2 regions of the Halomonas sp. PAMB 3232 genome follow, and region 1 is predicted to be linked to the other one. Evidence: predicted binding sites of a transcription regulator. Region 1 holds the regulator's gene; the other holds the start of a gene.
The links. The regulator FliA, encoded in region 1, starts transcription of late flagellar genes. The targets are predictions, from matches to a motif close to CTAAAGTTNNNNNNNNNNCNGCCGATA.

Region 1 (15,863 bases):
GTATCAATATCAAGCGGGTCATCACGCGCCGGCTGATTCTCGGCATCGCCGATGGCACGGTGTCCGTGGACGGACGCGACATCTACCAGGCGAACGACTTGCGCGTTGGCCTATTCACCTCCACTGCGAATTTTTAACAGGAGGCTCCCATGCGACGAGTGGTAGTCACCGGCCTGGGCATCGTATCTTGTCTTGGCAATGACCAGCACCAGGTTCTGGACGCGCTGAAAAACGGGCGCAGCGGCATTCGCTTTAAAGAGGAGTATGCCGAGCGCGGTTTTCGTAGCCACGTGGCCGGAAGCGTACAGATCGATCTTGAAGCGCTGATCGACCGTAAGCTTCTGCGCTTCATGGGCGACGCCGCGGCCTACGCCTATGTATCGATGGCGCAGGCCATCGAGGACGCGGGGCTAACGCCAGAGCAGGTTTCCAACGAGCGTACCGGGCTGATCGCAGGCTCCGGCGGCGCCTCCAGCGCCAACCAGGTCGAAGCCGCCGATGTGCTGCGCGACAAGGGGCTGCGTCGCGTCGGGCCGTACCGCGTCACCCGCACCATGGGCAGCACCGTCTCCGCGTGCCTGGCCACGCCCTTTCAGATCAAGGGCGTGAACTACTCGATCTCCTCGGCCTGCGCGACCTCGGCGCACTGCATCGGCAGCGCCATGGAGCAGATCCAGCTGGGCAAGCAGGATGTCGTGTTCGCCGGCGGCGGTGAAGAGGAGCACTGGACACTGTCGTGCCTGTTCGACGCCATGGGGGCGCTCTCGACCCACTACAACGATACCCCGGAAACCGCCTCGCGGCCTTATGACCAGACCCGCGATGGTTTCGTCATCGCCGGCGGCGGCGGCATGGTCGTGCTCGAAGAGCTCGAGCACGCGAAAGCGCGCGGTGCGAAGATCTACGGCGAAGTCGTGGGTTACGGCGCCACGTCCGACGGCGTCGATATGGTCGCCCCCTCGGGTGAAGGCGCCACGCGCTGCATGCGCCAGGCGATGGCCACGGTGGATGGCGATATCGACTATATCAATACCCACGGCACCTCGACGCCGGTTGGCGATGTCGCCGAGCTGAAAGCGATTCGCGAAGTCTTCGGCGACTCGACCCCGGCGATGAGTTCGACCAAGTCGCTGACCGGACACTCGCTGGGCGCCACCGGCGTGCAGGAAGCGATCTACTCGCTGTTGATGATGCAGCATGGCTTCGTCGCCGCCTCGGCCAACGTCACCAAGCTCGACGAGCAGGCCGACGGCTTCGACATCGTCACCGAGCGGCGCGATAACGTCGCCATCGAGCGGGCGCTCTCCAACAGCTTCGGCTTTGGCGGCACCAACGCCTGTCTGGTGTTCCAGCGCTACGCCGACTAGTAGTGATACGCAGCAACAAAAACGGCGCCTAGAGGCGCCGTTTTTGTTGGTCTGTTCTGTGGGATGCCGGGTAATCCTACGCGAGGGCGCCGTACGCGGGCCGCTGTGAATACCTCCCTGTACGCTACTTTCGCCCTCCCTGGCGAAAGATCCTCGCTACGGGTTACCCGGCAGCGCCAGCCTCAGCCGCCGCTAACTTAAAGCACACCAGGGCCGCGCAAAAGCCGGGCTCGAGTGTATTACCGGGCCCGAGGCGCGACGCTCATGGCCACGGGGTCGCCGCGGGGCACGTCAGAAATCTCCTCGAGGGTGGACTCGATCCAGCGCTCCACCTCGGCGAGCACCTCGTCCGGGGTGCGCCCGGCGGTTTCGATCGGCTCGCCGATGCGGACCCGCAGCTCGCCGGGTTGTTTGACCCAGTGGCGCCCGGGCCAGCGCTCGCCGGCGTTGTGCGCCACCGGCAGCACCGGCACGCCAGCCCGACACGCCACCACCGTGCCGCTCTTGTTGTAGCGCTTGCGGCGCCCCGGATCGACCCGAGTGCCCTCGGGAAAGATCAACACCGATAGCCCGCCTTGCAGCCGCGCCACGCCCTGGGTCAGCACCTGCTTCATCGCCCGCGCTGGCTTGGAGCGGTCGAGCCCGATCGGGCGTAACAAACGAAGCGCCCAGCCAAATATCGGAATGCGTAAAAGCTCCTGCTTGAGCACGGTACAGACCGGCGGCTTCATCACCTGCAGAAAAACGGTTTCCCATTCGCTCTGGTGATTGGCCTGAATGACGCAGGGCCCGTCAGGGATATGTTCGCGCCCCTGGATGTCGTAGCGCACGTCGCACACGCACTGGAACCAGAAGATGACGAAGTAGTTGTACAGATTGAGCAGCCGATAGCGCCAGGCCAGCGGTAGAAACGGCGTGAGTGGCAAGAACAGCACGCCGCAGGCGAGCATCACCGTAAAGTAGCCTAGATAAAAGACCAGGCTGCGCAACACGTTGGTCAAGCCGACTCTCCTTGTTCGAGGCCTTGCTCAGGAGGGCTCTGGTCGCGGGTCAGGCACCAGGCGTCCAGCATTCGACCGACTTCCAGCCGCCAGGGCTTTTGATGAACGCCGAACACGTCCAGCACTCGGCGGCAGTTGAGCACGCGTCTGAGCTTGGCGTCGTGATGATGATTCAGCGCCGTGACCTCGCCCAGCGCCACCGCCTCGCCGCGCCCTTCCAGGTGCGTGACGAGCTGTGTGCGCACCATCGAGGTAAAGGTGAACGCGCTGACCGGCTCGATGCCCGCCAGGTGGTACGCCCCCCAGGCCTCGGCACCGCATCCCTGCTGAGCGAGCATGCCGATCAGCGCCATGGCGACGGAGTCCGCCGAGGTCGGGCAGCAGATCACGTCCTCGGCGGCGCGCACGCTCTGGCCCGCTACCAGACTATCGATGATGTCGCCAAGCCAGGCGTGGCTGCCGTCGAGCGCGAACAGCGGCCCCAGCCGCACGATCAAGTGGCGGTGGTACTCGGCGCGAATCCGATTGCCGGTGGCGACCAGACGCCGCAGGCTTTCGTCACGCGGCGCGGGCACCACGTGCTCGTCGATCGGAATCTCGAAGCCCTCTTCGTAGAGCTGATCCGATACGCACCAGACCAGCGCCACGCCGTGCGCCTTGCACGCCTCCATGCACGCATCGACCGCATCGGCGTAGGCCTTCACGTCGGCCGGGGGCATGGTGTGAGGCTCGGCCAGCGGCGGAATGATCACCGCATGAGGCGCGATCGCCCCAAGCTCCTGGGCGTCCACGCCCATGCCCTGCTCGATGACCAGCTCGGTATCCGCCCGGCGGCTGGCCTCGCGGGCCAGCGCCAGGCTCAAGCAGTGCCCGGCATCCAGTATCAAAAGCTTCAAGGCAGACGCTCTCCTCTCTCACTGCGCCAAACGTGGATCACATGAGCGACGGGGTTTAGAACGGAATTTCGTCGTCGAAATCGTCGAAGTTACCCGGGTCCGGCGCGCCGAAGCGGCCGTTTTGATCGTTCGGCGCGCTTTGGCCACCGCGATTGGGTGCGCCTTGACCGCCCTGCTGGGGAGCACTCTGCTGACCGCCGCCGTACTGATTGCCCTGGGGCGGCGCGTTCTGATGGCTGGGCTGGTTGTTGGGCTGATTGCCAGGATAGCTCTGGCCACCCTGCGGGGCGCCGTTCTGATAGTTCTGCTGCGGCGCACCGCCGCCCTGGAAATCGCCGCCGCGGCTATCGAGCATCTGCATGTCGTTGGCCACGATCTCGGTGCTGTAGCGGTCCTGGCCGTTCTGGTCCTGCCACTTGCGGGTTTGCAGGCGTCCTTCGACGTAGACCTTGGAGCCTTTTTTCAGGTACTGCTGGGCGATCTCGGCGGTCTTGTTGAACAGCACGACGCGGTGCCACTCGGTGCGCTCCTGGCGCTGGCCGCTTTGGCGGTCGGTCCAGGTATCCGAGGTCGCCAGATTCAGGTTCGCTACCGCCGTGCCCGACGGCGTGAAACGTACTTCCGGGTCCTGACCCAGGTTACCGATCAAAATGACTTTGTTAATCCCGCGCGCCATGGCTCGCTCCTATCTGGTAAGTCCGTACTGGTAAGTCCGTACTGGTAGTTCGGTTCTCGTATTCGTCGATCGCCCATCGGCGATCGCGCAGTGTCCTCGCAGGCGTTAAGGGTATCACCAATCCCGCCGCGACGATGTCTCTGTTTGTGTGTGCCGGTCAGGGCTTGTCCGTGGGAATCAGCTTGTCCAGCGCCCCGCGATCGAGCGCCTTGCGATTGACCTTGAGATACATCAGCCGCTCCTCCGGCACCACCATCACATCCTCCACGCCGACCACATCGGCGAGGCGCTGCATCAAAAGCTCCAGCGTATCCGGATGGGTGTCGTCGCCCAGCGCCACCACTTCGCTTGAAAGCGGCGGCGGCGAGGGCAGGCGCCACATGAACAGCCACCAGCCAAGCGCCAGCACCGCGCAGCCCACGAACACTGCGTCCAGACCGAAGGCGCTGGAAAGCGCCCCGCCCAGCGTGCCGCCCAGAAAGGCGCCGAGAAACTGGCTGGTGGAGTAAACCCCCATGGCGGTGCCCTTGGCGCCCGCCGGGGCGAGCTTGCTCAGCATCGACGGCAGCGTCGCCTCGAGCAAATTGAAGCCGGTGAAATAGACGAAGAGTCCGGCAAACAGCGCGTGGCCGTGGGAGATCGGCAGCGCCAGCGCCACCAAACTCAGACCGATCGCGCCGATCGCCACCAGGCACACCGCTTTGATCTGCTGGCGCTTCTCGGCCAGGATCATCAGCGGCACCATGGCGACGAACGACAGCGCCATGATCGACAGATAAGCAAGGCCGTGGTACTCGATGGACACGCCCGCCTCGACGAGGCGAAACGGAATCGCGACGAAAATCGCCATCAGGATCAGGTGCAGCGAGAAGATCGACGCGTTCAAACGCCACAGATCCCACCGGGCCGCCACGCTCTTGAACTGGGCGCGGTCCATGCCCACGTCCTTGTGGCGCAGCCGGCGCGGCGCCGGCGGCACCCAGCGCCACAGCACGAAGAGCCCGAGCAACGTCAGCGCCGCCGTGACCCAGAATACCCCGGCAAGCCCGGCCTGGCTTGCAAGCCAGGGGCCGAGCACCATGGCGATGGCAAACGACACGCCGATCGAAAGCCCGATGGTGGCCATGGCGGCGGTGCGCACCTGTTCGCGGGTTTGATCCGCCAACAGCGCCATGATCGCCGCCGCCACGGCGCCGGCCCCCTGTAGTGCCCGGCCGGCGATGATGCCGCCAATGGAGTCGGCGCTGGCGGCCACGATACTGCCAAGCGCAAAAATCAAAAGCCCAAGGGCGATGATGCGTTTGCGCCCGAAACGGTCCGACAGCAGGCCGAAGGGGATTTGCAGTGTGGCCTGGGTGAGCCCGTAGACCCCCAGCGCCACGCCGACCAGCAACGGCGTGGCGCCGGACAGCGTGTCGGCGTAGAGCGCCAGCACCGGCAGCACCATGAAAAGCCCGAGCATGCGGGAGGCATAGAGCCCGGCCAGCCCACTGATTGCGCGGCGCTCGGAAGCCAGCAGCAGTGTGGAGAGGTTGCGCATAGTGCCCTTTGAAGTAGAACCAGGTGAACGAGCGGTACCCGTCGAGGCGCCTTTGAAACGCGCGCCTTCAAGACAACCGACGATGAAATGCCGATTTGGAAAAGCCCTCCATTCTAGCGCTTCGCGCCGGCGCTGGAAACGCTCGCCTTGCGACAAAGCGTCCCGCCCGCTTTGCTGTAATGGGGCATAAGTACTTATAATTACGCTTTTGCCACGCGATTCGAGGTGTTGATGGACAGCATTCTGGTCAGAGGTGCACGCACTCACAACCTCAAGCAGATCGATGTGGAGCTGCCGCGCGACAAGCTGATCGTGATTACCGGCCTTTCCGGCTCGGGGAAATCCTCGCTTGCATTCGATACGCTATACGCCGAAGGGCAGCGCCGCTACGTGGAGTCGCTCTCCACCTACGCGCGCCAGTTTCTTTCCATGATGGAAAAGCCTGATGTCGACCACATCGAGGGGCTCTCCCCGGCCATTTCCATCGAGCAGAAGTCGACCTCTCACAACCCGCGCTCCACCGTCGGCACGATCACCGAAATCTACGACTACCTGCGCCTGCTGTTCGCCCGCGCCGGCACGCCGCGCTGCCCGGAGCACGGCGAGGACCTGGAAGCGCAGACCATCTCGCAAATGGTCGACCAGGTGATGAACCTGGAGGAAGGCACCAAACTGATGCTGCTGGCGCCGGTGGTGAAGGGCCGCAAGGGCGAGCATCTGCAGCTTCTGGCCGAGCTTCGCGCCCAGGGCTTCGTGCGCGTGCAGATCGACGGCCAGATCCTCGAACTCGACGACATCGCCCCGCTCGACAAGCGTAAGAAACACGACATCAGCGTGGTCGTGGATCGCTTCAAGGTGCGCGACGATATCGCCCAGCGCTTGGCCGAGTCCTTCGAGACCGCGCTGAACCTGGCCGACGGCACGGCGATGATCCACTTCATGGACGGCGACCGGGAGGACCTGGCGTTCTCCTCGCGCTTCGCCTGCCCGGTGTGCGGCTACTCGCTCTCCGAGCTCGAGCCGCGCATGTTCTCGTTCAACAACCCCGCCGGTGCCTGCCCCACCTGCGACGGTCTCGGCATCCAGCAGTATTTCGACCCGGAGAAGCTGATCAGCCACGACGAGCTGTCGCTTGCCGAAGGCGTGATCAAGGGCTGGGACCGGCGCAATATCTACTACTTCACCCAGCTTCAGGCGCTGGCCAGCCACTTCGATTTCGCCCTCGAAACGCCCTGGAACGAGCTCTCCAAACGCCAGCGCGACATCATTCTCAACGGCAGCGGCAACGAACCCGTGCCGTTTAGCTACGTCAGCGACCGCGGGCGCAAGGTGACCCGCGAGCACGCGTTCGAAGGCGTGCTGCCCAACATGCAGCGCCGCTATCGGGAAACCGAATCGAACATGGTGCGCGACGATCTGGCCAAGTACATCGCCATGAAGCCCTGTACCGCCTGTAACGGCACGCGCTTGCGTCGCGAGTCGCGCCACGTCTTCGTCGACGATCGCAACATCGCCGACATCGTGCGCACGCCGATCGGCGAGGCCTGGGACTACTTTGCCAACCTCGCGCTTCCCGGGCGCAAGGGCGAGATCGCCGAGAAGATCGTCAACGAGATCCACTCGCGCCTGGAGTTTCTGGTCAACGTCGGGCTCGACTACCTGAACCTCGAGCGCAGCGCCGACACGCTCTCCGGCGGCGAGGCGCAGCGTATCCGTTTGGCGAGCCAGATCGGCGCGGGGCTGGTCGGGGTCATGTACATTCTCGATGAACCCTCGATCGGCCTGCACCAGCGCGACAATGATCGCCTGTTAAAGACGCTGGAGCGACTTCGCGACCTGGGCAACACCGTGATCGTCGTCGAGCACGACGAGGACGCGATCCGCGCCGCCGATCACGTCCTCGATATCGGTCCGGGTGCCGGCGTGCACGGTGGTGAGATCGTCGCCCAGGGCACGCCCCAGGACATCATGGACAACAAGAACTCGTTGACCGGGCAGTACCTTTGCGGCACTCGCGAAATCGCCGTGCCGCCGTATCGCATTCCCGGCAATCCGGAAAAGCAGCTGGTGGTGCGCGGGGCGACGGGCAACAACCTGCAAAATGTCACGCTTACGCTGCCGCTGGGGCTGTTCATCGCCATCACCGGGGTATCGGGTTCGGGCAAGTCGACGCTGATCAACGGCACCCTGATGCCGATCGCCGCCCGCGATCTCAACCGGGCCACCACCATGACACCGGCGCCCTACAGCGCCATCGAAGGGCTCGACCAGCTCGACAAGGTCATCGACATCGATCAAAGCCCGATCGGGCGCACGCCGCGCTCCAACCCGGCAACCTACACGGGCATCTTTACCCCGATCCGCGAGCTGTTCGCCGGCACCCAGGAGGCGCGCTCGCGAGGCTACAAGCCCGGGCGTTTCAGCTTCAACGTCAAGGGCGGACGCTGCGAAGCGTGCCAGGGCGAGGGCATGATCAAGGTAGAAATGCACTTTCTGCCGGACATCTACGTGCCTTGCGACGTGTGCAAGGGCAAGCGCTACAACCGCGAAACCCTGGATATTCATTACAAGGGCAAGAACATTCACGACGTGCTGGAAATGACCGTCGAGGAGGGTCTCGAGTTCTTCAGCCCGGTACCGGCCATCGCGCGGCGCCTGCAGACGCTTCTGGACGTCGGGCTCTCCTACATTCGCCTGGGTCAGAGCGCGACCACGCTTTCCGGCGGCGAAGCCCAGCGGGTGAAGCTTGCCCGCGAGCTTGCCAAACGCGATACCGGCCAGACGCTCTACATTCTGGATGAGCCGACCACCGGTCTACACTTCGAGGATATTCGCCAGCTCTTGACGGTGCTCCACCGCCTACGCGATCACGGCAACACCATCGTGGTCATCGAGCACAATCTCGATGTGATCAAGACTGCGGACTGGATCGTCGATCTGGGCCCGGAAGGCGGCTCCGGCGGCGGGCGGATCATCGCCGAGGGCACCCCGGAGCAGCTGGTGAAGAAAAAAGGCTCGCATACCGGGCAATTTTTGGCGCCGCTATTGCAAAAAAAGAAGTGAAAAAATAAAAAAACGATAAGGCAATGTCAGGCAAGCCGCCGTATCGTTCCCCTTTGGCCGTCACCGCCGGCCCTGAGCGGCGGCACAGCCCGGGCACGCAGTCAAGAGAAGGAGACACCGAGCATGAGTCAGGAAAAGAGCTGTATTGTTCGCCACTTCAACCATTATTACTCGTTGTCAAAAGACGAAGAGCAGCTGCTTGATTCGCTCGAAGAGAGCCCGCTCGATCAAAAGGCAGGGTCACTTCTGTGGGAGATGAAGGACCCCGCTCAGGAGTTTTGCACGCTGCGAAGCGGCTGGGCCTACTCCTATCGCCATTTGGAAAACGGCGATCGTCACATCATGGAGGTGTACCTGCCCGGTGACATCATCGGCCTGCGCGAATTCGCCTTCTCCCAGCGGCTGGAAAACGTGCGCTTCATCACCGACGCCGTGGTGTGCCGTTTTCCGCACAAGCGGATGATCGATCTGTTCAGCCAGTCGCTGCCGCTGACCTCGGTCATGTTCGCCATCAGCAGCCGCCAGCAGTCGCTTCTGACCGAGCGGCTGGTGAACCTGGCAAGACGCACCGCCCGCCAAAAAATGGCCCACTTCATCCACGAGATGTACGTCCGCCTGAGCCAGACCAACCCGGCTTTGACCGGGCAGTTTCGCCTGCCGCTCTCCCAGGAGCAGCTCGCCGACGTACTGGGACTCAGCCCGGTGCACGTCAGCCGCACGTTCACCGCGCTTAGCGAGGCGGGGCTCATTTATCGCGACCGCCATCACATCAACATCCCGGACCTGGCGGCGCTTGCCGCCGAAGGCGAGTTCGACGACTGTTACTTAAGCGACAACGTACGGCCGCTGCTCGGCCAGTCGGAGTGATGCGTATCTTTTCTCGACATCAATACTCGGCGAACCGTCCCATGACGTCTCACACTGTTGCCGCGGCCGCGCTCGGCGTCGCCGGGCTCTTCGTTTTCGCCACCGCCGCCCAGGCGGCGCGCTATCCGGTCAGCGATGACACCGCCTTCGGCGCCTGGCACGCCGCGACGACCACCGATGCCGGCCAGCGTCACTTTCGCGCGCTGGAGGCCGAAAGCTATTCGGACGCCATTTTGAGCGTGAACGCTACCGAAGGTGTGTGCCACCTGCCCTGGCTCGAACTACGCGTGACCCTAAAAGAGACGCAGTCCGAGAGCCGCGCGGTGAACCTGGTCCCGGCGCGGCTGCGCGTCGACCAGACGCCGATCATGGAGACCATGGCGGAGTTCATCGTCGAAGAGGGGGATGACGGCTTCTACAGCCACTTCTACCTGGGCGAGCTCGACGCGCTACTGGCGCGCATGAGTGAAGGCGAGCAGCTGTTCATCGGCTTCGAGCAGGGGAGTGCCACGCCCTGGACCATGACGTTTGATCTCGACGGCGCCGGCCAGGCGATTCAGGAGATGCAGCGACGCTGCGCCGGGGCTTAAGGCGTAACCCGCGCCGGCTCCGGGGCGGGAGTTCGCAGCACGAATTCGACGCGGCGGTTGGCGGCGCGCCCTTCCCGCGTGTCGTTGCCGGCGAGCGGGCGCGTGTCGGCGTAGCCCACGGCGCGTAGCCGCTGCCGCGCCACGCCCTCCTGCTCGAGATGGCGCACCACCGCGATCGCCCGCCCGGTCGAAAGCTCCCAGTTGGAGGCGAACGCCGCGGTCGAAATCGGCACGTTATCGGTATGGCCTTCCACCGACACCTCGCCCTCGAAGGTGTCGATCACCTCGCTCAATCGCTCGAGCACGCCTTCTCCCTGGGGGGTCAACTCGGCGGCGCCGCTGGCGAACAGCAGGCTGTCGTCGATGCGCAGGGTCACGCCTTCGCGCCCCTGGCTGACGCTTACGCCCTGAATGTCGAGCGCGGCCATGGCCGGCGATAGACCGCTGTCGCGCGGCAAGATTCCCGAGGAGAGCGGCTGAAGGCCCTGGCCTTCGTTTGATGCCTCGCCGCCGCTACCCGCCGGCGTCAGTGCCAGCAGGAGCACGAACAGCGTGATCAGAAGGGTCAATACGTCGAGGTAGCTGGTCAGCCACCCCTCCTCGCCGTCGCCGCCGGTAAAGGGCGTTTCCAGCGCGTGGCGGGCGTCACAATTGAGCATGGCGCTAGCCTTTCGCCGCGACGCCGCTGCCCGGGCGCGGCTTCACGTGGGGGTCGTTGATCTCGTCGTGGTAGTTGGCCACGAACGAGTTCAGCGTCTCTTCGATGAACGACGGCAGCCGGCGCTTGGTGATCAGCGAAATGCCTTCGAGCACCATGTTCATGGTGATCAAGCGCTCCTCGGTGCGCCGCTCGAGCTTCACCGCCACCGGCTTGAACACCAGGTTCGCCAGCAGGATGCCGTAGAAGGTGGTGAGAAGCGCCACCGCCATGCGCGGGCCGATCACCTCGAGATCCCCGGCGTCCATGACTTCGAGCATGTTGACCAGCCCCACCAGGGTACCGATCATGCCAAACGCCGGCGCGTAGGTCGCCATGGTGCGAAAGATCTGCGCCTCGGCGTGCTCGCGGGCCTTGAGCCTGGCGATACGCCAGCGCAGCATGTCAAAGATCTCGTCTTCCTTGGTGTTGGCGATGACGAGCTGGATGCCGGTGCGCAAAAACGGGTTGCGGGTGTGTTCGAGCTCGCGCTCCACTGCGCGCACGTCGCCCTTGAACCAGAGCCTGGCCATGGAGACTAGCTCGTCGATGTCGTCGCGCACATAGGTATTCTCGCGGCGAAATACCAGCCCCACCAGGCGTACCACGCGCACCACTTCCTTGAGCGGATAGCTGATGAAGGTCGCCGCCAGCGTGCCGGTGATGACGATGGCAAGCCCGGGCAGGTTGATGAAGCTTGCCGCGGACTCTGCGGTAAAGAACAGCACGCTCACCAGCAAGAGGATGCTGGCGCCTATTCCAATCAGGGTAGAGGGGTTCATCGACGGCTCCTCGCCGGTTGGGGTTAACAGTGAAAAGGTTTAGTCCGGCTCGTGCAGACGCGCCCGCAAACGGCTGATGGCTTGGCTGTGTAGCTGCGACACGCGCGACTCGGTGACGCCCAGCACCGCGCCCACCTCCTTGAGGTTGAGCTCTTCCTGGTAGTAAAGCGCCATCAACAGCTTTTCGCGCTCCGGCAGCGCCTCGATCGCGGCAATCAGGGTTTCGCGCTGCTGGCCGTCCAGTAGCTCCTCGAAAGGCGCGTTCAGCGACTCCTGAATCGGCTCGCCGCCCTCCTCCAGAAGCTCCTCAAAAGGCAGCAGATGGCCACTATTAGTGTCCGCCAGAAGCTGCTGGTACTCGTTAATTGGCATGTCCAGATCGCGGGCGATCTCGCTCTCTTCCGGGGGGCGGCCAAGGCTTTGCTCCAGCCGGCGCACGGACTCGTCCATGGCCCGGGCCGAGCGGCGTACGCTGCGCGGCAGCCAGTCCCGGGTGCGCAGCTCATCGACCATTGCGCCGCGAATTCGCTGGCTAGCAAAGGTGGCGAAGCTCGCCCCCTGGGCGGCATCAAAACGCCCCAGCGCCTCTAAAAGCCCTACCATGCCGGCCTGGATCAGATCGTCGAGCTCGATGCTGGCCGGCAAACGAACTTGCAACGCCAGCGCCTGGCGACGCACCAGCGGCATGTGCTGGTTGACCATATCGCTGTGTTGGATTCTTCCCTTTGCTGTATACATCGGCGTGCCCCTGGCTAATCGCTGGTCACTGATAGTTCACAATCACTTGAAGCCCTCTCACCCTCACCGGCGGCTGGCCACGCCCCAACGCGAAACGAAACTCGAGCGGCGCACCGGCATTGAGCCCGGCAAGGCCGGTGGCACTGCCGCGCTGGCCGTCGAGGGCGACGCAGCGCTCCGGGTGGCAAAGCCAGGCATGGATATCGGCCCCCGGCGGCGCTTCGAAGCGCCAGTTGACGCGCTCGATGCGCCCCTGATGAATCTCGGCACTGGGCGGCGGCGCGAGCGCCTGGCTGGCACTTGCCCGGTCGCTCATCGCGACCATCAGCCCAGTCGTATCGACACTCCAGCTGCCCCCGCCCGCCAGGGCCGACAGAGAAAGCCCGCTGGCCACCACCCCCCTCAGCGCTGCGAGAATGACGTTTCTCATTAGCATAACCTAACCATAGTGGCTCACTCAGTATGGCCTACCTGGCCAAAAGCAGCAGTTCGATCCCCAGGTACGCCGTCGCCGCCGCGCGCAGATTCTCGAGCAGCCCGGCGCGGGGCAGGCCCGGCTCATGCAGCGCCAACAGCCGTTTGGGCCCCTGGTGTTCGCTGACCAGGCGCAGCGTGCGGTACATGGCGGCGAACGCCTCGGCGTCGCTTCGCACCCACAGCGCCCAGCGCGAGTAGCGCGCGCAGAGCGCCTGGAGCGGCGCATCGGCGTCCACCGGCACGACCTCCCAGCTCTCTGGCGTTGCCGCCCAGCGCCGGCCAAGCCGCGACCACTCGTCGAGGCGCGCGATCACCGGCTCGCGCTGCTTCGACCCAAGCCCGACCACGGCGAGCGGTATTTTGGCGACATGCGCGTCTGCGACATGCGCGTCTGCGACGTGCGCGTTGGCGACATGCGCGTCCGCGACGGGCGCATCGACAGCGCGCGCATCGGCTTCGCTCGCCTCCAACGCCTGAGCCTGCCGCACATCGTCGTCGCCTTGCGCGTCGGCCGACTGGCCGGTGCGCAGGTTCGCCCACTGGCGCAGCCCCGCGGCCTGGTCCTGGCCGCTCATGCAAAGGTCTCGCGGCTGACGCTGCCAAACTGACGGATCGCGTCGCGGGTCATTAGAAAGTGCATGATCGCGTCCGCCAGCGCGCTATCGCGGCGCTTGCGCGGGCTACCCAAAAGGCGCAGTAAATCCTGCTGCAACGCCTGGGCCTCTTCGTCCTCGGCGCTGTCCAGGTGGGTGGCCACGCACGCTACGCCGCTGGCCATCAAGAGCCGTAGCTCAGCGCTGACCTCGCCGCCGTCCGACTCCTTGAGCGCGCGCCAAACGCGTTTGGTCAGCGCTACCGTGCCTTCACTTTGCAGCTGGGTGATCAAAAGCGACAGCGCCTCGCTCCCCAGCCGCGCCGGCGTGAGCCAATAGCGCTTGGCGACCCGCCGCGATGTTTCCGGGTCGCGCAGTTCGCCGCGCCAGGCGAGCAGCCGCCGGCCCGCGACGTCGGTAACCTCGGCGTGGGCGCTGTAGAGCGAAAGCGACTGACCGCGAAAGCGCACGGGCACCTGGTGGCCCAGGGTCGCCTCGTCAAACAGCGCGGCCATGGCGTAGCGCTCGCCCTGCCAGTATACCCGCTGGCTTCCGCTGACCCGGCTGACCCAGGTCAAGCGCTCGGCTTCCAGCGCGTTAAGCGTTTCGCCCTCGACCAGGGTGGGCAGCAGATGCACCGCGGCCTGGCGCTGCGCATCGATGCGCGCCTGCCAGCCGGCGCTCTGGCGGTGCTGTAAAAGCGTCAGCGCACAGAGGCGTCCGTCGGCATCGAGATTCAGATCCGGCATCGACCACTCCATGCCGCGCTCGGCGCGCCGGGGCGACCACACCACCCCCAGCGCGCGCTGCTCATGAGAGCGGTCTGCAAGCGCTGCCAAACGCTGGTCGTGGAGCACGCCGGGCAGCGCGGCGATATCCCAGCTCGCCTCCAGCAGAGAGAAGCCGGCAACGCGCTCGCGAAGGCTCGCCATCAGCAGGCCAAGGCGCCGCCCCTGGCCCAGCACTTCCCGCGACCAACGCGGCGCCAGCGCCTCGCTCGACCAGGCCGGGCGGGCGGGTTCGCGCTCGCGCACGTCGGTCATGGCGTGGGTGAGCGCCTGGTCCACCAGCGCCGTCGGCTCGGCCAGCTGCATGTCCTCCGGTACGCGCTGGCCGTTGGAGCAGAAAAGTACGCGCAGGCCAAAGCGCATGACGATATCCAGAAGCGGCGCCAGCCGGCCCGCCTCGTCCTGCTTGGTAATGATGCAGTCGTCGAGCTCCGCCCCGGCCGCCCGCGCCGCCTGGCGGTAGCGCAGCACTACCTCTTCCAGGGTTTCCGGCTGGCTGGCGGCGTTGAGCACCAGCACCAGGCGCACCCTAGAGCCGCCGCCCTGCAGCTGGTCGATCTGGGTGATGACGCGCTGGTCGCGCTGGCTCATGCCGACGGTGTCGATGATCACCCACTGCTTGCCGCCAAGGCGTCCGAGCAGGTCGTCGATCGGCTGTTCGTGATCGAGGGCGTACATCGGCGTGTCGAGCAGGCGGGCGTAGATCCGCAGCTGTTCGTGGGCGCCGATACGGAAGCTGTCGGTGGTCACCAGTGCCACCGGGCGCGTGCCGTGGCGCATGACGAAGCGCGCGGCGAGCTTGGCGGTGGTGGTGGTCTTGCCCACGCCGGTCGGGCCGACCAGCGCCACGATGCCGGTCTGGTCGAAAAACGCCTCTTCGCTGTCGAGTACCTTGAGCCGCGCGACGAGCTGGCGGTGCAGCCACGCGAGAACCCGCTCGTCCTGGGGCGACAGTGCGCCGAGCGATTCGGGCAGTGCCGCGCTGATCTCCTCGCAAAGCTCGTTGCCAAACCCCACGCGAGCGAGCAGCGTGTTGAGCGTTTGCGCCGTCGACGGCGCCGGCGCACTCGCCACGTGAGTGCGAGCGAGCAGCGCGCGCATGTCCTGCATCTCCTGCAAGAGACGCTCGCTGACCGCCTCGAAAGGCTGGCTCGCGCTTGCCGGCGCGGTGGAGGGCGGCGCCTCGAGCGCCGCGGCAACGTGCGCGTAGGGGCGATCGACGTCGGCTAAACGCTCCCTTGAAGGCTCGATGTCCGGTTGAGGCGCTGGCGGCGCGGTGTGATCCAGCGCGGCGTCCTCGGCCATGGCCAGGATTTCGACACCGGTGTCCGTGCGCCGGTTGGCGACGATCAGCGCCTCGTCGCCCAGCGCCGCGCGCACCTGGCGCATGACATCGCGGCTGTTGGCACCGATAAAGCGTCTTACGCTCATGGCTCTCCCCCTTCGTTATTCAAAGCGCGCCCGCAACGTCTCATCGCGACCCGCCCACCAGCGTGGTGATTCTGAGCGTGCGGTCGTCGGGAATTTCGGCCTGGGACATCACCACCAGGTGGCGCAGCCGGCGGCGCAAAAAGCGCGCGACGATGGGGCGCAGCGAGTGCTGAACCACCAGCACCGGCGGCTCGCCGCTGGCTTCCTGGCGCTCCAGCGCCTGCTGGGTCTGGTTCATCAGCGTATCGGCCAGCCCCGGCTCCATGGCGCCGTTGCCGTTCATGGCCTGGATCAACACCTGCTCGAGCTGGGCGTCCAGGCCGATCACGTGAAGCGCCTCCTGGCCTGCGAACCACT
Region 2 (15,863 bases), 340 kb from region 1:
GTAGTCCCTGCGACAATCCCTCCCGACGCGCCAGTCAAACCAAGGCCCGACACGGTAGCGTCAACAGTTTTAACATTGATGACGTCTTCAACATCGGTATTGGAACCGACCTGGATGCTCAGGCTGCCGCTGGCGTTAAGAAGATTGGTACCGTTGAAATTGTTGCTGCCCGCTACGCGGTCGATCTCGGCCAAACGCTCGTTGATCTCGGTTTCGATTGCGGCGCGATCATCGTCGGTGTTGGTGTCGTTGGCACCCTGAACCGCCAGCTCACGAATACGCTGCAGGTTGTCGTTGATCTGGTCCAGGCCGCCTTCCATGGTTTGAACGAGCGAGATACCGTCGCTGGCGTTACGGCTCGCCTGATCCATACCCTTGATCTGGGCGGTCATCTTGTTGGCGATCGCCTGACCTGCTGCGTCGTCGGAGGCGCTGTTGATACGCAGGCCGGAAGAAAGACGCTCCTGCGCCTGAGCCAGCATGCCCTGGGACTTGCTCAGGTTGTTCTGGCCAATCATGGAAGTAATGTTGGTATTGATGACGGACATGGGGTAATCCTCTGTGTTTAGTGGCCCAGGAGAGGCCTTTAAATCGGCGCTTGCATCGCCGTTATTATAATTAACGGCTGTTGGAGGCACTTCTTTAGGCCTTTCGCGCGATTCACATGAGAAAAATGCGCGAGGCGCCCAACGAAAAACGGGGCCTTGCGGCCCCGTCGTTCACTTCGCTCGTGGTACTACTGCTTGAGCGATTAACCCAGCAGAGACAGTACAGACTGCGGGGTCTGGTTAGCCTGGGCCAGCATGGACGTACCCGCCTGCTGAAGGATGTTGGCACGTGTCATGTTCGACACTTCTTTCGCGTAGTCGGCATCTTCGATGCGTGAGCGCGCTTCGGAAAGGTTAGTAGTCGTGGTCGCCAGGTTATCGATCACAGAGTCGAAGCGGTTCAGCGTGGCACCCAGAGTCGCACGCTGCGTGTCGAGCGACTTGACGGCGGTATCGACATTGTCGATCAGCGTCTGGAAGTTGTCGTGAGTCGCGCCGGCACCGGAGAGAGCCGCCGCAGACCCGCTAACACCCAGCGCACTGCTAGTTGCGTCGAAAGTATTGACGGTAATAGTGTCGTTGCCGCTGGTGTTAGAACCGACTTGGATATTGAGCGCCGTGCTCGCGCCGCTTGACAACAGGTTAGTGCCGTTGAAGTTGTTGCTGCCCGCTACGCGGTCGATCTCAGCGATACGCTCGTTGATCTCGGTGGTGATCGCCGCGCGGTCATCGGCGGTGTTAGTGTCGTTAGCACCCTGTACCGCCAGTTCACGAATACGCTGCAGGTTGTCGTTGATCTGGTCCAGGCCGCCTTCCATGGTTTGAACGAGCGAGATACCGTCGCTGGCGTTACGGCTCGCCTGATCCATACCCTTGATCTGGGCGGTCATCTTGTTGGCGATCGCCTGACCTGCTGCGTCGTCGGAGGCGCTGTTGATACGCAGGCCGGAAGAAAGACGCTCCTGCGCCTGAGCCAGCATGCCCTGGGACTTGCTCAGGTTGTTCTGGCCGATCATGGAAGTGATGTTGGTATTGATGACGGACATGGGGTAATCCTCTGTGTTTAGTGGCCCAAGAGAGGCCTATAAATCGGCGCTTGCATCGCCGTTGTTATAATTAACGGCGAAGCGGGGCGATCCTTTAGCTCATTTACCCACTTTTTTATGAAAATTTGGCCTTGAAACTATAACGGGGCCTTACGGCCCCGCTGATAAAATAAATTGTCGTTACGAACGAGAGCGTATTAGCACCGTTTCGTTTGATAGCAAGGTTTACTACTTCTGCATATTGCTCAGCATATCGAACTGCTGGCCCAGGTAGCTGCTCATGGAGTTCATCTGCGCAATCATGCCATCGAGCTGGGCAAACTGCTTACGATAGCGCTCCACGTTGCGCTCGATGCTGGCTTCCATGCGCTCCTTGCGCTTATCGAGACTCTCGATTCGCTGTTCTGCACTGGTGACCGAGCTTTTAATGAGGCCATCTTCTGAGGTAATGGTCGTCAATGTTGTGCTGAGGCGCCCTGCAAAGCCTGCTTCCTTGCTGTCACCAGCGAAGAAGGCAGATAGGCCTTCAGGGTCGTTGGCAACAGCGGCATCGAGCTTTTCTTCGTCGACCTTCAAGCGCCCGCGCTCATCAATCGAGATTCCGATTTCAGACAGCCGCGTGATATCGCCGCCCGCCAAGCTGTCGCTCACGTCACGACTCAAGCGGTTTTCGATAGTGCGTACGGTACGGTCACCTATCAGCTCGCCCGAGATCTCGCCTTCGCCGTTGAACTTGGTCATGCGCTCTACGGTCGATTTCATTTCGTTGTAGTTACTGACGAAGTTATTGATCGCCTCCTTCAAGGAGTCGTTGTCTCGCTCGATCACCAGGGTGGCGGGGGATTCCGACACGGCGGTGAGATCGAGCGTTACACCCTCAATAGCGCCTTCGACGCGGTTGGTCTTGCTGGTGATCGCGATGCCGTTGACGTTGAGCGCAGCGTCCTGGCCTGGCCGCACCGTCGTGCTATCCATTGAAAGCCCATCGAGACCGGAAAACCCTGTGAGCGAGGCGTCCTTGCCGGTTTCCTTTGAGCTGAGCGCCAAACGGTATCCGGTGCCATCGTTGACAAGCGAGGCGGTAACACCCGACTCCTTATTTGCATTGATCTGATCGCGTACCTGGGCTAGCGTGCTGCCTGCCTTGATATCGACGTCAAGGCTCGTCTGCGTAGTGCCCGCGCCGAAATTGAGCTTCAATTTCGTATCAGTAGCAGTGAGCTCCTGATCCAGCGCCACACTATTGGACGCCGCGCTGCCGGCACGAGCCAGCTGAGACACGCTAATTTCAAAGCGCCCAGGGTTGGCCTTCTCACCCGCCGTGGCCAGAACGCCACTGCCGGTTACCGTGCTTTTTTGCTGTTTGAAGGTCGAGGCATCGTTTAGCGCCTTGACCGAGGTGTTGACCCGGTCCATCGCCGACTCAAGACGCCCATAGGCCGAAATTTTGGTCTTTTGAGCACTTTGCTGCTGTAAAACGGGGGTAAGCTTCTGGCGCTCAGCGGCTTTAAGCTGATCCACCAGACCGTTCAAGTCCAACCCGGAACCTACACCAAGCGCGGAGATTGATGCCATGGGTTAAATCCTCGAGTAATAAGTAGCAAAGAGTATGGGTTGATTACCTTGTTTATCGGCGGGGTGATAACGAACTTTAGGCACCTTCAAAAGATACCTCTAAAAAAAGCCCAGCGTTGTAGCTGGGCATTTCCTGTCCGTGAGAGCTGGGCCTAGCTCTGGTTGGTTTGGGCCAGCATTCCCAACTGCTGTTCGAGATAGGCACCCGTCTGATTCATTTGCGCCACCATGCTATCCATTGCTTGAAACTGAACACGATAACGCTCGACGGTTTGCCCGATGCGCTCTTCGGTTCGGCTATAGCGCTCCTGTAGCGACTCGACGCGGCTTTCTGCATTTTCTTTGGCCGTATCAAGGCGGCCGCCATCGCCTACCAGGCGCTCAAGAGACGTATTGATTTGTCCGGCCATGCCGCCTCCTTCGCTGCTCCCTGCGAAAAATTGGGCCAGCCTGTCCGGCTGGGTGGCAATGACGTTATCCAGCTTTTCGTCATCGACCTTTAGCGTACCGTCGGTTTGCAATGAAATGCCGACGTCGGACAGTACGTTGAAGCCGTCACCGCCGGTCATACCGCTAATAGCCTGACGGAGCTCGCGCTCGACGGCTCGTGTAGTCGCATCAGCGTTCAAGCCTCCCGACTGGCCCGTTTCCACATCGAAGTTGGTCAAGGTATTCAAGGTGCTCTTGAGCGTGTTGAAGCTTTCCACAAAGGTATTCACGTTCTCACGCAGTGCTTCATTATCCTGCTCGACCTTGATGGTACTCGAAGTACCGGCCTCCGTGAGCGTCAAGGTCATTCCTTGAATGGCGCCCTCGACCTGGTTGGAGGCACTGACGATATCGATACCGTTGACGTTGAACGCCGCGTTCTGTCCCTTTTGCACGACCTGAGTGTCCGAGGTGGTGACATCACCGGATAGAATGGTCGAGAAATTGGTACTTTCGATACTGGCATCAGCGCCGGTCTCGCTCGACATGACCGAGAGCCGATACCCTTGCCCGTCATTGATGATAGAGGCAGTCACCTGACCGCCGCCTTGATCGTTGATGGCGTCTCGAATGTCTTCAAGCGAACTGCCATCGGCGATCGTGATCTCGGGCATACTGCCTTCAGTCAGTGCGAAGCTGAGCGTCTGCTCACCGCTGACAACACTTTCATCAGCGCTATCCAAACGCTCTGTCACGAGGCTACCAGCAGTTGCCAGTTGATCCACCTCTACGTCGTACCGGCCCGCCTGTGCTTCGCTGGACGCAATGGCGATAACACCGTCGCCCTCGACATTGGTGGTGAGGCTTTCAAACGACGACGTATCGTTCAACGCCTGGGTGGCATCCTGGAACGTGGAAACCGCGCTTTTGAGCGCTCCATAGGCAGAGACGGTCGTGTTGGCAGATTGAACCTGCTCGGCAATGGGCTGAAGTTTGGCGCGCTCGGCGGTTTGAAGCTGATCCAATAGCCCGTTTAAATCGAGCCCCGAGCCAATGCCCAGTGAAGATATGGAAGCCATCGATTGCTGCCCCTTTAAATGTGATCGCCTGCTCTTTAGGCGAGCTGAAATTTGCCTGTGTCAATGCATTGATTATCGGCAAATCGCGCAGTGTCTTTAGCCTTTATCCCACTTTTAACTTAGTAAACGGTTATTTTCTGTAATCTTTACGACTTTTTCGGTTAAAAGAGCCACCCAAGAGGAAATAACCGCAGGGCGCAATACGTACCGAACCCAAGCGTTGAACACGCCAAAAACTTAGACCTTGGTCTAAATAGGTCAGCTCCATTACACTAGGGAAACGTTGTTCGTTAAACGATGGAGCATTCAATGCCCTGCGAAGGTGACACCCCCGGCGCCCCTGCCGCCGTAGATGCGTCTCGGCTGCGTCAGTGCCTATTCACACTGGCAGAGCTTTTGTACGTGAACGGTCATGTGTTGGAAACCGTGACGCTGCCCGGCTGCGGGTTGGCAAAGCGCGAGATCGCGGCGCTCGATGAGCAGGATGCGGGCTGGGCGGCGTGTCGTGAAATGCTTGAATCAAACGCGGCGGGAATGACCAATCAGGAAGGGCGTTTCGTGCTAACGGCGCTGGGCCGGGACATCATGTTCGACCTGTTCGGTCAGGGCGCGGCGGACTGCGCCTAGCGCAAAAGGCTCCGCTCGAACGTAAAAACGCCCGCATTTGCGGGCGTTTGTGTTTGGCACGGCGCCTTGATTAGCGCAGGCCAAGCATCGAAAGAATGAACAGCACGACGACGACCAGACCCACGATATAGATGATGTTACGCATTGCGGCGCTCCTTGCTTTTTTGCGTTTTAGGAAAATCAAAGGGTTGCTTACCCATCGAGGCAACATTCTCATCCTAGCAGGCTTTCGGGCGGTTTGCGTAATTTACGTGCGCGCAACCGCCGCACGCTCTACGCTTTTTAAAAGCCTCGTTGGTATTGCAAAAAGGAAAGCCCATGCGCGTGCGAATGTTCTCTCGGGCGGTGATGCTCGTGCTGGGGTTAGCGCTCTTGAGCGAAGGGGCGCTGGCCCAAACGCCCTCCGACGCGGCCTTCAAGGCGCTCGATGAGCAGGCCAGTGCGCTCGACCGGCTGCATACGGTCGTGGTGGCGGTGGACGGGCATCGGGTACATGAATTTCATCAGGGTGGGCCGGGGACGAGCACGCCGGTCAACGTGAAGTCGCTCTCCAAGACGGTGCTGGCGGCCATTACCGGTGCGGCGATTGAAGCCGGCGTAATCGACTCCCTCGACCAGCGGTTGGTCGAACTACTGGGTGAGCGCGTCCCAATGGGGCTGGACCCGCGCGTGAGCGACATCACCCTCGAGAACCTGCTTTCCATGCAGGCGGGGCTCGAGCGTACCTCCGGCGAGAACTACAGCGGCTGGGTCGCGAGCCCCAACTGGGTGGAAAACGCCCTTTCTCGCCCCTTCGTGGACGAGCCCGGCGGGCGCATGCTCTACTCCACCGGCTCGAGCCACCTGGTCTCCGCCGCACTTACTTACGGCAGCGGTGAATCCACCTACCAGCTTGCCCAGCGCCTGTTGGCTGAGCCTCTTCACATCACCCTTCCCCGCTGGCTGCAGGACCCGCAAGGCGTTTTTTTTGGCGGCAACGACATGCAGCTCTCACCGCGCGCGCTGGTCGAGATCGGTGAGCTGTACCGGCTGGATGGCGTAGTCGATGGCGAGCGACTACTACCGGAAGGCTATGTGGAGGCGTCCTGGACGCCGCGGGGCCGGTCGCCCTGGACGGGGGATGGCTATGGGCTTGGCTGGTTCGTGACCACTTTCGGCGACACGCCGGTCTACTACGGGCGCGGCTATGGCGGCCAGGCACTGTTCGTGATCCCGGAGCGCGCGATGACGGTGGCGATCACCTCCAACCCCAACCCGCCGTCCCCCGGTGGGCAGTTTCAGCAGCAGCTGAATCGGCTGGTAGCCCGCTTGTTACAAGCGCCACGCTAATGCTCGCTGGGTCACGCGGCGCGTTGCTCTTTCATTCACTCTTTTTTGTGCGACTGGCTCATCAGGTAGAGCGTAGCGGCCAGCGCCAGCACTGAAAGCGCTAGATAAATGGCCTCGAGCGGCGTCGTGAAGCGAATATCCACCACGGCGCGAAAGAACTCGATGATGACGGCCAGGATCACCACCCGGGTGATCTTGTCCTTGAGTTGATCGAGCGAGGCAACGTTGAAGGGGTGACGGGGATAGCGCGCTTCAGCCTGATCGATGCGTGACACGAAAAGTCGATAGATCCCCAGGCTAAAAATCAGCAGCACGATGGCGATCAGGTAGATGTCCACCGCAATGATGATGTCAGGCACCAGCGTATCATGAATGTTCTGGCTGCTATCCAGCAGATAGTAGCGGACCACATCGAGTACAACGCTGACGATATCCAGCGTGCCAACAACGAACAACGCAATGGATCCCAGCAGGCTCGGCACGACCGCCAGTAACACCAGAAAGCGTGATCGCCATAGCACGGTTTCGATACGCCGCTCCCAGCTGGACTGCTCGTCTGGCGTTTTAGGCGGTGGTGGTTGTGACTCTGACATGCATTCTCCTTGAGTGATCGATCAAACGCCTGCACGGTGCAGGATCACGTCACGCTATAGAAAATAAACGAGAATCGCGGTAAACGTGGCGCCGGTGATTAGAAACCCCAGTGCCAGCACCAGCCCGTCCCTGGCGACCAGCCCCAGTCCATAAAGCGTCAGCGCCAGGCCCGCGCCATTGGCGGAAAAGGGAACAAACTCCATGGGCGGCATGGCCAGCGCGATCAGCACGCAGGCCAGCGCCGTTGCGCGCATGCCTAGATAGCCGCTCATCCACGCCAAACGCACGCCCATCAGCCCGTCGACCCAGCGCCCGGGCTTGCGCATCCATCTGAGCGCCTTGTCGAACCCCTTGCGCGACACCGATCGGTTCAAAAGCCAGCGCGGAAGCCAAAAAAAGCGGCGCCCAAACAGCAGCTGGCTCGAGGTCAGCAGCACCAGTGCGGCCATCAGGGTGGGCACCCCGGGGATATCGCCGACGACCGGTGCCAGCACGACCAGCCCCGCCACCAGCAGCATCGGCCCGAAAGAGCGCCGCCCCACGGCGTCGACAATGTCCTCGACGCTGACGCGAGTCTTCTCGTTTTCCATTTGATCCAGCGCATCCAAAAGCTCGGTCAGGCTGGACGCATCGTTGTCATCACGCATGGGGTGGGCGCTGCTCCTGGACGTCGAGCTTGGCGCGAATGAAATCGCGGTGGCTGACATGCAGAAGATCCGCCAGGCGGCGAATGCAGTGCTCCTCGAGCGCGTCGACGCTGCCGTCCGCCCAGGCCAGCTGCCACATCAGCGCTACCAGCTCGAAGCGCTGGGCGTAGTCGTAGTGCTCCTTGATGAGGCTGACGAACTGGTAGTGGTCGACCGCCTCATCGACCTCCGCTTCGGCCAGCGCCATCAGCTCGCTTACCCGCGCGTCATCCAATCGATAGCGCGTCATCAGCATCTGCTTGAGCGCCGCCTGCTCCTCCGGGGTTTGCTCGTAGTCGGCGCGCATCACTTCGCACAGAAGCGCCGCCGTGGCGAGTTCCAGCGTCAGGTGATGGTTCTCGCGCCCTTCCGGTGCGGCCAGCGCGTCGTGAAAAAAGTCTCGAATTGCCTCCAGCATGGCCCTCTCCTTTTAAACGCTTGCCGCGTCCATGATCATCTCACACGTCTATCTACTGACTCGCCGCCGCGCAGAAAGGTCACTCCTTGCGCTTGGCGAGCTGCTCCTTGAGCTGCCTGGGCACCTGCTTGATGATCAGCCGGTCCTGGCCTTCGTCGTACTCGATGCTCGAACCCAAAAGGTGCGAGTCGAAGCTGATCGAGACGCCACCGGCGCGGCCGGTAAAGCGACGAAACTGGCTCAGCGTTTTCTTGTCCGGCGGAATCTCCGGCGAAAGGCCGTAGTCGGCGTTGCGAATGTGCTCATAGAACGCCCTGGGTGCTTGCTCGTCGACCAGTCCCGAAAGCTCCTCGAGCGTCATCGGCTCGCCGCGGCGCATCTGCTCGTGGGCGTAGTCGACCAGCGACTCGGTCTTTTCGCGACTGGCCTCCTCGTCGAGGTCTTCGCTTTCCACGTAGTCGCTGAACGCCTTGAGCAGCGTGCGGGTCTCCGCCGGGGCATCGATGCCCTCCTCCATGCCGAGCACCGCCGCCACACCGTCGGCCAGCTTCTTCGCGCCGCGGTCTTTCAAAAACGAAACGTACTGCTGGCTGCCCGCACCATCGCCCTGCTGCCACTGGGTCAGGTTGACCCGCGCGGCCAGGGTGAGCTGCTGGGTATTGAGCTGGGCGGCGGGCACCGCCTGGTGCGCCTCCCCGATGCCGATGCCTTCACGCTGATGTAACAGTGCGAAAAAAAACGTTTCGGTATCGCCCTGGCGCTGATGGGCGATGACCAGATAGCCGCCCACCGAGAGCGTTTCCTGTAATTCGCGGGCCAGCCGCTCGGTCAGCTGAGTGCTCAGCGCTTCGAACTCAAGCTCGCCTTTCGAATACGCGTCGAGCCAGGCCACCAGCGGCCCGGCCTGCTCGCCTTCGCTGGCAAACCGCCCCCAGCCCTTCGCCTTGGTGTTGTAGGTGTCCGCGAGCTTGCTGACCAACGCGGCCATCGTGTCGTCATTACTGTCGGCGGGCCCCGGGGCAGCGGTGACGGTCAGGCGTTCGCCGTCAAGTGTAGGGTCCAAACGGTGCACGATGCTTTGCAAAAGCGGCATAGAGAAACGAGCCTTTTAAGCGGTTGAACGATCGAAAGGGGTCAAGGCTTGAGCCGGTAGCCAGTGTGGAAAATCCAGCCCACCATGGCCAGGCTCACGGCGAGAAAGAGCGCGACCATGCCGACACTCGCCCAGAGGCTGACATCGCTGATGCCGTAGAAGCTCCAGCGAAAGCCGCTGATCAGATACACCACCGGGTTGGCCAGCGTCACGGCCTGCCAAAACGGCGGGAGCATATCGATGGAGTAGAAGCTGCCGCCCAGAAACGTCAGCGGCGTGATGATCAGAAGCGGCACGATCTGCAGCTTGTCGAAGCCATCCGCCCAGATACCAATGATGAAACCCAGCAGGCTGAAGGTCACGGCGGTGAGCACCAGAAAGGCGAGCATCCAGAACGGGTGGGCGATCTCCAACGGCACGAAAAAGCTCGACGTGCCGAGAATGATCAGCCCCAACAGCATCGACTTCGACGCCGCCGCCCCCACGTAGCCCACCACCACTTCCAGATACGAAATGGGCGCCGACAGAATTTCGTAGATGCTGCCGGAAAACTTGGGAAAGAAGATACCGAAGGAGGCATTCGACACGCTCTGGGTCAGAAGCATCAGCATGATCAACCCGGGCACGATAAAGGCGCCGTAGCTCACGCCGTTGATCTCGCTAATGCGCGAGCCGATCGCCGCGCCAAATACCACGAAGTAGAGCGAGGTGGAGATCACCGGCGAGACGATGCTTTGCAACAGCGTGCGCCGGGTGCGCGCCATTTCCGCCATGTAGATCGAACGGACGGGGTAGAGATTCATGAGCGCTCCTTGACCAGATCGACGAAAATATCCTCCAGCGAGCTCTGCCGGGTATGTAAATCCTTCACCAGGATCTCCTCTTCGTTGAGCACGCTCAAAAGCGCTGACACGCCGCGGCCCTCCTCTTCCTGGTGACCATCGTAGGTATACACCAGCGAGCGGCCATCACCACTCAGCGTCAGGGTGTCGACCTGCAGGCGCGGCGGCAGTGCCGGCAGCGGCGTGTGTAGCTCAAGAGTGAGCTGCTTGCTGCCGAGCTTTTTCATCAGCGCGGCTTTCTCTTCCACCAGCACCACTTCGCCGCCGTTGATCACGCCGATGCGATCGGCCATCTCCTCGGCCTCTTCGATGTAGTGGGTGGTGAGTATGATGGTGACGCCGTCGTCGCGAAGCTTGCGCACCACCTCCCACATGTCGCGGCGTAGCGCCACGTCCACGCCGGCGGTGGGCTCGTCGAGAAACAGGATACGCGGCTCGTGGGAGAGCGCCTTGGCGATCAAGACACGGCGCTTCATGCCACCGGAAAGCGTGATCAGGCGGTTATTGCGCTTGTCCCATAGCGCCAGCGACTTGAGCACCTTTTCGATGTGGGCCGGGTTTGGCGCTTTGCCAAACAGCCCGCGGCTGAAGCTCACCGTGTTCCAGACCGTTTCAAACGCCTCGTTGGTCAGCTCCTGGGGCACCAGGCCGATGCGCTCGCGCGCCTGGCGGTACTGCTTGACGTTGTCGAAGCCGTCGACGCTCACGCGCCCGGCGCTTGGGTTGACCAGCCCGCATACCAGACTGATCAGGGTGGTCTTGCCCGCGCCGTTCGGGCCGAGCAGCGCAAAAATTTCGCCACGCTGGATGGACAAATCCACGTGCTTGAGCGCTTGAAAGCCACCTTCGTAGGTTTTATTCAAGCCCTCGATCGAGATGATGGGGTCGTTCAAGGCGTGCTCCTCACACCGCGACGGGCCACGGTGCCTGGCGGCCCAAAGCGGCCGGCGGTTGAGGCCGGCCGGCAACAGGCCGATTAACTGCGGCTGGTGACTTCGAGCAGGTGGTAGCCAAACTGGGTCTGGACCGGGCCGTGGACCTGGTTCAGCTCGCCGTTAAAGACCACCTTGTCGAACTCGGGGACCATCTGGCCGGGGCCGAAGGTACCGAGCTCGCCGCCCTGACGACCGGACGGGCAGTTCGAGTGCTCTTTTGCCACGTCCGCGAAGTCGCGGCCGTTTTCGATCTCTTGCTTCAGCGCGAGACACTGCTCTTCGCTGTCTACCAGAATATGACGGGCGCTGGCACTGGCCATGATAAGCCTCCATTGGGTTCGTTTAAGTGAGCCATGAGTTAGAGGCCTCAGTTTAACACGCACGCCGCCCACCTGGGGGCTCAGGGTGCGCCTACCGCGCCGGTGATTCTGAGCGCTTCGCCCACGCGAGCCAGCGCCTGCTCATGGGCGGCGCGCGGCTGCCCCCCGCGGGTGCAGGTAACGATCACCCAGGGGCCCGCGGTTTGCGCAGCCGCCTCGCTGTACGCAAGCCCTGCGTCGCAGCTTCGGTGATGCTGAGTACCGGTCTTGTGGGCAAAGGTAATGCTCTCCCCCAGGCCACGCGTCAAGCGCGCCTGGCCTGAGCGGGTGCGCGTCATCACTTCGATCAGCGCTTGGCGCTGGGTGGCGTCCAGGTCGCCCTGCCCAGCGTTTTCGAGCGAGGCGAGCAGATCGCCATAGGCGCGCAGCGTCGCGGTGTTTTCGCCAGTGTGCTGGTAGGCATCGAAGGCGCTTTCGTAGTCGGGCTGGCGAAGGCTTTGGGGTGAAACGCCCAGCCGCCGCGCCAGCGCCGCGGGGCGCTGGCTGACGCGGTGTTTGCGAAGCTCGATAAAGTCGGTGCCGGCAAGCGAGCGCGCCTCGGGGTGCAGCTCGCCGTACACGCCCCGGCGTACCCCCTTGAGCGTCGTGATCGGGCCCAGCTCGCCTGGGTCGCCGCCGCTGGCGGCGACCATCTGCGCCGCCCGGGCGTTGACGGCGGCAAGTTCGACGCGGTCGATCAGCATATCGGTGGCGGTGTTGTCGCTGACGGTGATCATCTGTTCGAGCAGATACGCGATCGAGATCGGCGTGCCCGGGTCGTGCCAGATCACCGGGCCCGCGCCGTCGACGAAATCGCTCTGGGCAAGCGTCAGACGCTGGTCAAGCGTCAGATCGCCTGCCTGGCGCCGGGCCAGCACCTCGGCGGCCACGGGCACCTTGATCAATGAGGCCAGATACCACGGCGTATCCGCCTGCCAGGAGAACGCCTCGCCGCTTTGTAGATTCTGAACGTAGACGCCCAGCGCTCCACCAAAGGCCTCCTCGATGGCGGCCAGCCGCGTGCTCAAACTCCCCTGCCAGGCGCTTTGTTTATCGACTTCAAAATACCAGTCGGCCTGGGCCGGCAGCGCGATTGAAAGCGCCACCAGCAAAAGCCCGGACTTGAGCGTGCGTATCAACCCTCGCAAAGCGTTTCCTCTGTATTGTTGCTTCTGTGTCGTTACTACTGTGTCGTCATGCTCAGGCCGACCTGAACCGCGCAGCGTTTAGCGGTGCGCGGCCATCCAGCGGGTAAGCCAGATCCAGAGCGCCGCCCCAAGAATCAAAAGCCCCCCGGCGCCCAGCGCCTGGGGGTACGTGATGGTGTCGTTCAAGCCCAGCAGAAAGCGCAGCACCAGAAAGATCATCACGATATGAAAAATGAACGCCTTGAGCGCGTCGCTTCCGACCAGCGTCAGCGGCAAAAGTGCCCGGGCGGCGGTGCGCCCGCCGGCCAATGCCAGGCCCAGAATGATGAAGGCCCCGCCGACGCTGAACAGCATGAAGGCAAGCCCTGGAGGATGCTTGCCGACGTTATTCGCCACCGCCGTCATGGCCGCGTACACGTCGCCCTGGGCTGCGGATAGCGCGTAAAAAGCACCGACCATCACCGCGCCGAGCGCGATCAACGCTAGCACCAGCCGGCGCTGCGCGCCCTGCTCGCCGTGACAGCGAAGCGCCGCTTCGCCAATCAAAAGCCCGATGAAAATGAGCGGCGCGCGGCTTAGCTGCCCCCAGGCGTAGTAGTCGGGATGATCGACCAGCAGCGCCTTCAAAATGGCGTGGCCGCCGAAATCGAACTCCTGCAGCCAGGCAGAGAGCGCCGTAAACCCTATAATCGCAGCTAGCCGCGACCACAGCGGTGCCTTCGCCCATAGCGGCAGGATCAGCGGCACCCAGACGAGTGCGATGGCGTAGAAGCCGAGGATCTCCACCCAGATGGCGAAGTTGCCGTACAAAAGCGTGGTGAGGATGTCGGCGGGGGCGTAGAAGGGCAGCATTTCGACGATGGTCAGCGCCTTGTACCAGAACCACACCTCGAGGCCACGCAGCCAGAGCTTCAGCCGCCGCTGGGGCCAATCCTCGTTTTGTGTGCGCGGCAGAAACGCCACCGCCAACGCGATACCGAACACCGTAATGAACAGCGACGAGGAAAATTTGGTGAGCAGATGCACCGGCACTATACCCCACTCGGGCACGTTGGGGATCCCCACCAGCCCGCTGACGGTGTGGCTCAAAATCATCAGTCCAATCGCGATACCGCGGGCCAGATCGATCGCCTCGACCCGCCCCTCGATCCGAGGCAATACCGGCACTTCGTTAAAACTCGGCACGTAACGTACATCCCTGTCGGCGGCTTGAAAGCGCTCAAGCCGTAGTGGAGAACGTTAACCTTAGCCCAACGCTCAAATCAGGGGTAGCGAGGCCCTTTAAACGCAAAACGCCCCGCAATCGGCGGGGCGTTTCGTGGCTCATCCGTGAGCCAGAAGCAGTGTCTCCTTTATCAGGAACGGGTTACCAGTTGCTGTCGGACTCCATGTCGGTGTCGGTATCCGTATCGGTTTCCCACTCCTCCTGCTCCTCCTCTTCTTCCTCGTAAGTAAATTCCTGCTCTTCCTCTTCGTACTCGGTCGTCACACCCGGCTGTTGATCCGTTTCATCACTCTGGTAGGTGCCCTGCCCCTCCTGCATCGAGTCTTCGTGCGGCGTTGGCTCCTGTGGCGTGGTGGTCTCTTCTTCCATACCGGCAAAGGCCATTGGGCTTGCCATCAGCCCGAAAGAGACGCCGAGGATACCCAGCTTTTTTAGAGATTCCTTCTTCATGATCGTACCTCCTGGTGGTTTCGCTTTGCTGCTTTAAAACGTGGGCAAAAGATGAAATGCCCGGTTGACACGTTTACTGAGTCGACACGAGAGTGACTCGTCATCCTGACGTTGCGCTCTCGGCCCACTCATTGCAGCGGGCGTACCAGGTTGGCACCACTTATCTTAAAGTCCTTTCACGTCATGATCTTGCAACAAAAACCGTAGGCTAAAGCCTGTTCCAAACCAGGAATAATGAGAATTGTTTTGTTTACGGTTGGCACATGGGCCGGGGTGGTCATGTCAACCGGGGTTAGCAAAACGCCGGCTTGGGAGCCGGCGTTTTACTTACCTCATTCAAAAATGAGAGTGAGGCCTTTTAGTACCCCATCACCTCCGGAAGCCAGGTCGCGAGCCCCGGAATGGCGATCAACAGCAAAATCGCAAGTATCACCGGAATCAGAAACGGCAGGACCGCCTTGACCACCTGGCCGTAGCGCAGTTTGGTGATGCTGACCATCATGAACAGCACCGTGCCGAAAGGTGGCGTGATGACGCCGATCGAGAGCGTAATGACCATGACGATGCCGAAGTGGATCGGGTCGAGGCCGGCGGTCAGCGCGGCGGGCACTACGATCGGGGTAAAGATCAGAATGCTTTCGATCACCGACATGAAGCAGCCGATCAACAGAAAGAACAGCGCAAAGCAGATCAACAGCGCGAAGGTGGGCATGTCGAGGCTCGCAACCTGGCCCGCCAACGCTTGGGGGATGCCCATGCGCACCAGAATCCAGCCGTAGAAGCTCGACACCGCAATGATCAGCAGAATCACCGCGCTGAACATCAGCGTGCGGCGAAAGGCGTCATACAGACTCTTCAGCGTCAGGTCGCGATAGATCACGCCGCCGAGGACGATGGCGTAGAGCGAGGCGATGGCGCCGGCTTCGGTAGGCGTGAAGAAGCCGCCCCAGATACCGCCGACGATGATGGCCGGCATCAACAGGGGTAACATCGCCCGCTTGCCGGTGCGCAGCACTTCGCCGCCGTCGAACGGGGTCGGCTCGGGCATCTTGACCCGTCCGGTCGCGCCGAGAAACACGGTCATGCCCATCAGCAGCGCGGCCATCAGAATACCGGGCAGCAGCCCCGCCATGAACAGCCCGCCGATGCTGACGTTGGCAAGCCAGCCGTACACCACCAGCGCGATACTCGGCGGAAGGATAGGGCCGACCACGCTCGAGGTCGCGGTGATCCCGGTGGTGTAATCGAGCGCGTAGCCGCGCTCTTTCATCGCCTTGATTTCGATGCTGCCAAGTCCCGCGGCATCGGCGACGGCGGTGCCGGACATGGTGGCGAAAATGGAGCTCGCCACCACGTTGGCGTGGCCAAGCCCGCCGCGAGTGAAGCCCACCAGCGCGGTGGCGAAATCGAAAATTCGCGTCGTGGTCGAGCCCAGGTTCATGATGTTGGCTGCCAGAATGAACAGCGGTATGGCCAGCAG

Region 2: a site for FliA is predicted at 1,666-1,692, ahead of RN346_RS14555 (flagellin). Genes of this name have one in related genera too.

The regions. Positions count from the first base shown of each region.
Region 1 covers NZ_CP134865.1:3,520,400-3,536,262, forward strand. Annotated here, with positions in the region: gene fabA (3-hydroxyacyl-[acyl-carrier-protein] dehydratase FabA) at 1-137, shown strand, start outside; gene fabB (beta-ketoacyl-ACP synthase I) at 150-1,367, shown strand; gene RN346_RS16210 (1-acyl-sn-glycerol-3-phosphate acyltransferase) at 1,607-2,368, opposite strand; gene RN346_RS16215 (sugar nucleotide-binding protein) at 2,365-3,264, opposite strand; gene RN346_RS16220 (single-stranded DNA-binding protein) at 3,320-3,940, opposite strand; gene RN346_RS16225 (MFS transporter) at 4,098-5,480, opposite strand; gene uvrA (excinuclease ABC subunit UvrA) at 5,712-8,543, shown strand; gene RN346_RS16235 (Crp/Fnr family transcriptional regulator) at 8,667-9,410, shown strand; gene RN346_RS16240 (hypothetical protein) at 9,452-10,000, shown strand; gene RN346_RS16245 (OmpA family protein) at 9,997-10,659, opposite strand; gene RN346_RS16250 (motility protein A) at 10,664-11,479, opposite strand; gene RN346_RS16255 (RNA polymerase sigma factor FliA) at 11,519-12,217, opposite strand; gene RN346_RS16260 (flagellar protein FlhE) at 12,243-12,647, opposite strand; gene RN346_RS16265 (hypothetical protein) at 12,685-13,182, opposite strand; gene flhF (flagellar biosynthesis protein FlhF) at 13,266-15,506, opposite strand; gene flhA (flagellar biosynthesis protein FlhA) at 15,547-15,863, opposite strand, start outside.
Region 2 covers NZ_CP134865.1:3,184,055-3,199,917, forward strand. Annotated here, with positions in the region: gene RN346_RS14550 (flagellin) at 1-548, opposite strand, end outside; gene RN346_RS14555 (flagellin) at 752-1,594, opposite strand; gene fliD (flagellar filament capping protein FliD) at 1,823-3,127, opposite strand; gene fliD (flagellar filament capping protein FliD) at 3,322-4,623, opposite strand; gene RN346_RS14570 (hypothetical protein) at 4,987-5,304, shown strand; gene RN346_RS14575 (serine hydrolase) at 5,623-6,633, shown strand; gene RN346_RS14580 (YqhA family protein) at 6,669-7,226, opposite strand; gene RN346_RS14585 (exopolysaccharide biosynthesis protein) at 7,281-7,874, opposite strand; gene RN346_RS14590 (TerB family tellurite resistance protein) at 7,867-8,331, opposite strand; gene RN346_RS14595 (nucleoid-associated protein) at 8,411-9,424, opposite strand; gene RN346_RS14600 (ABC transporter permease) at 9,466-10,227, opposite strand; gene RN346_RS14605 (ABC transporter ATP-binding protein) at 10,224-11,159, opposite strand; gene RN346_RS14610 (peptidylprolyl isomerase) at 11,243-11,521, opposite strand; gene RN346_RS14615 (serine hydrolase) at 11,602-12,708, opposite strand; gene RN346_RS14620 (acyltransferase family protein) at 12,787-13,893, opposite strand; gene RN346_RS14625 (hypothetical protein) at 14,075-14,383, opposite strand; gene RN346_RS14630 (TRAP transporter large permease) at 14,742-15,863, opposite strand, start outside.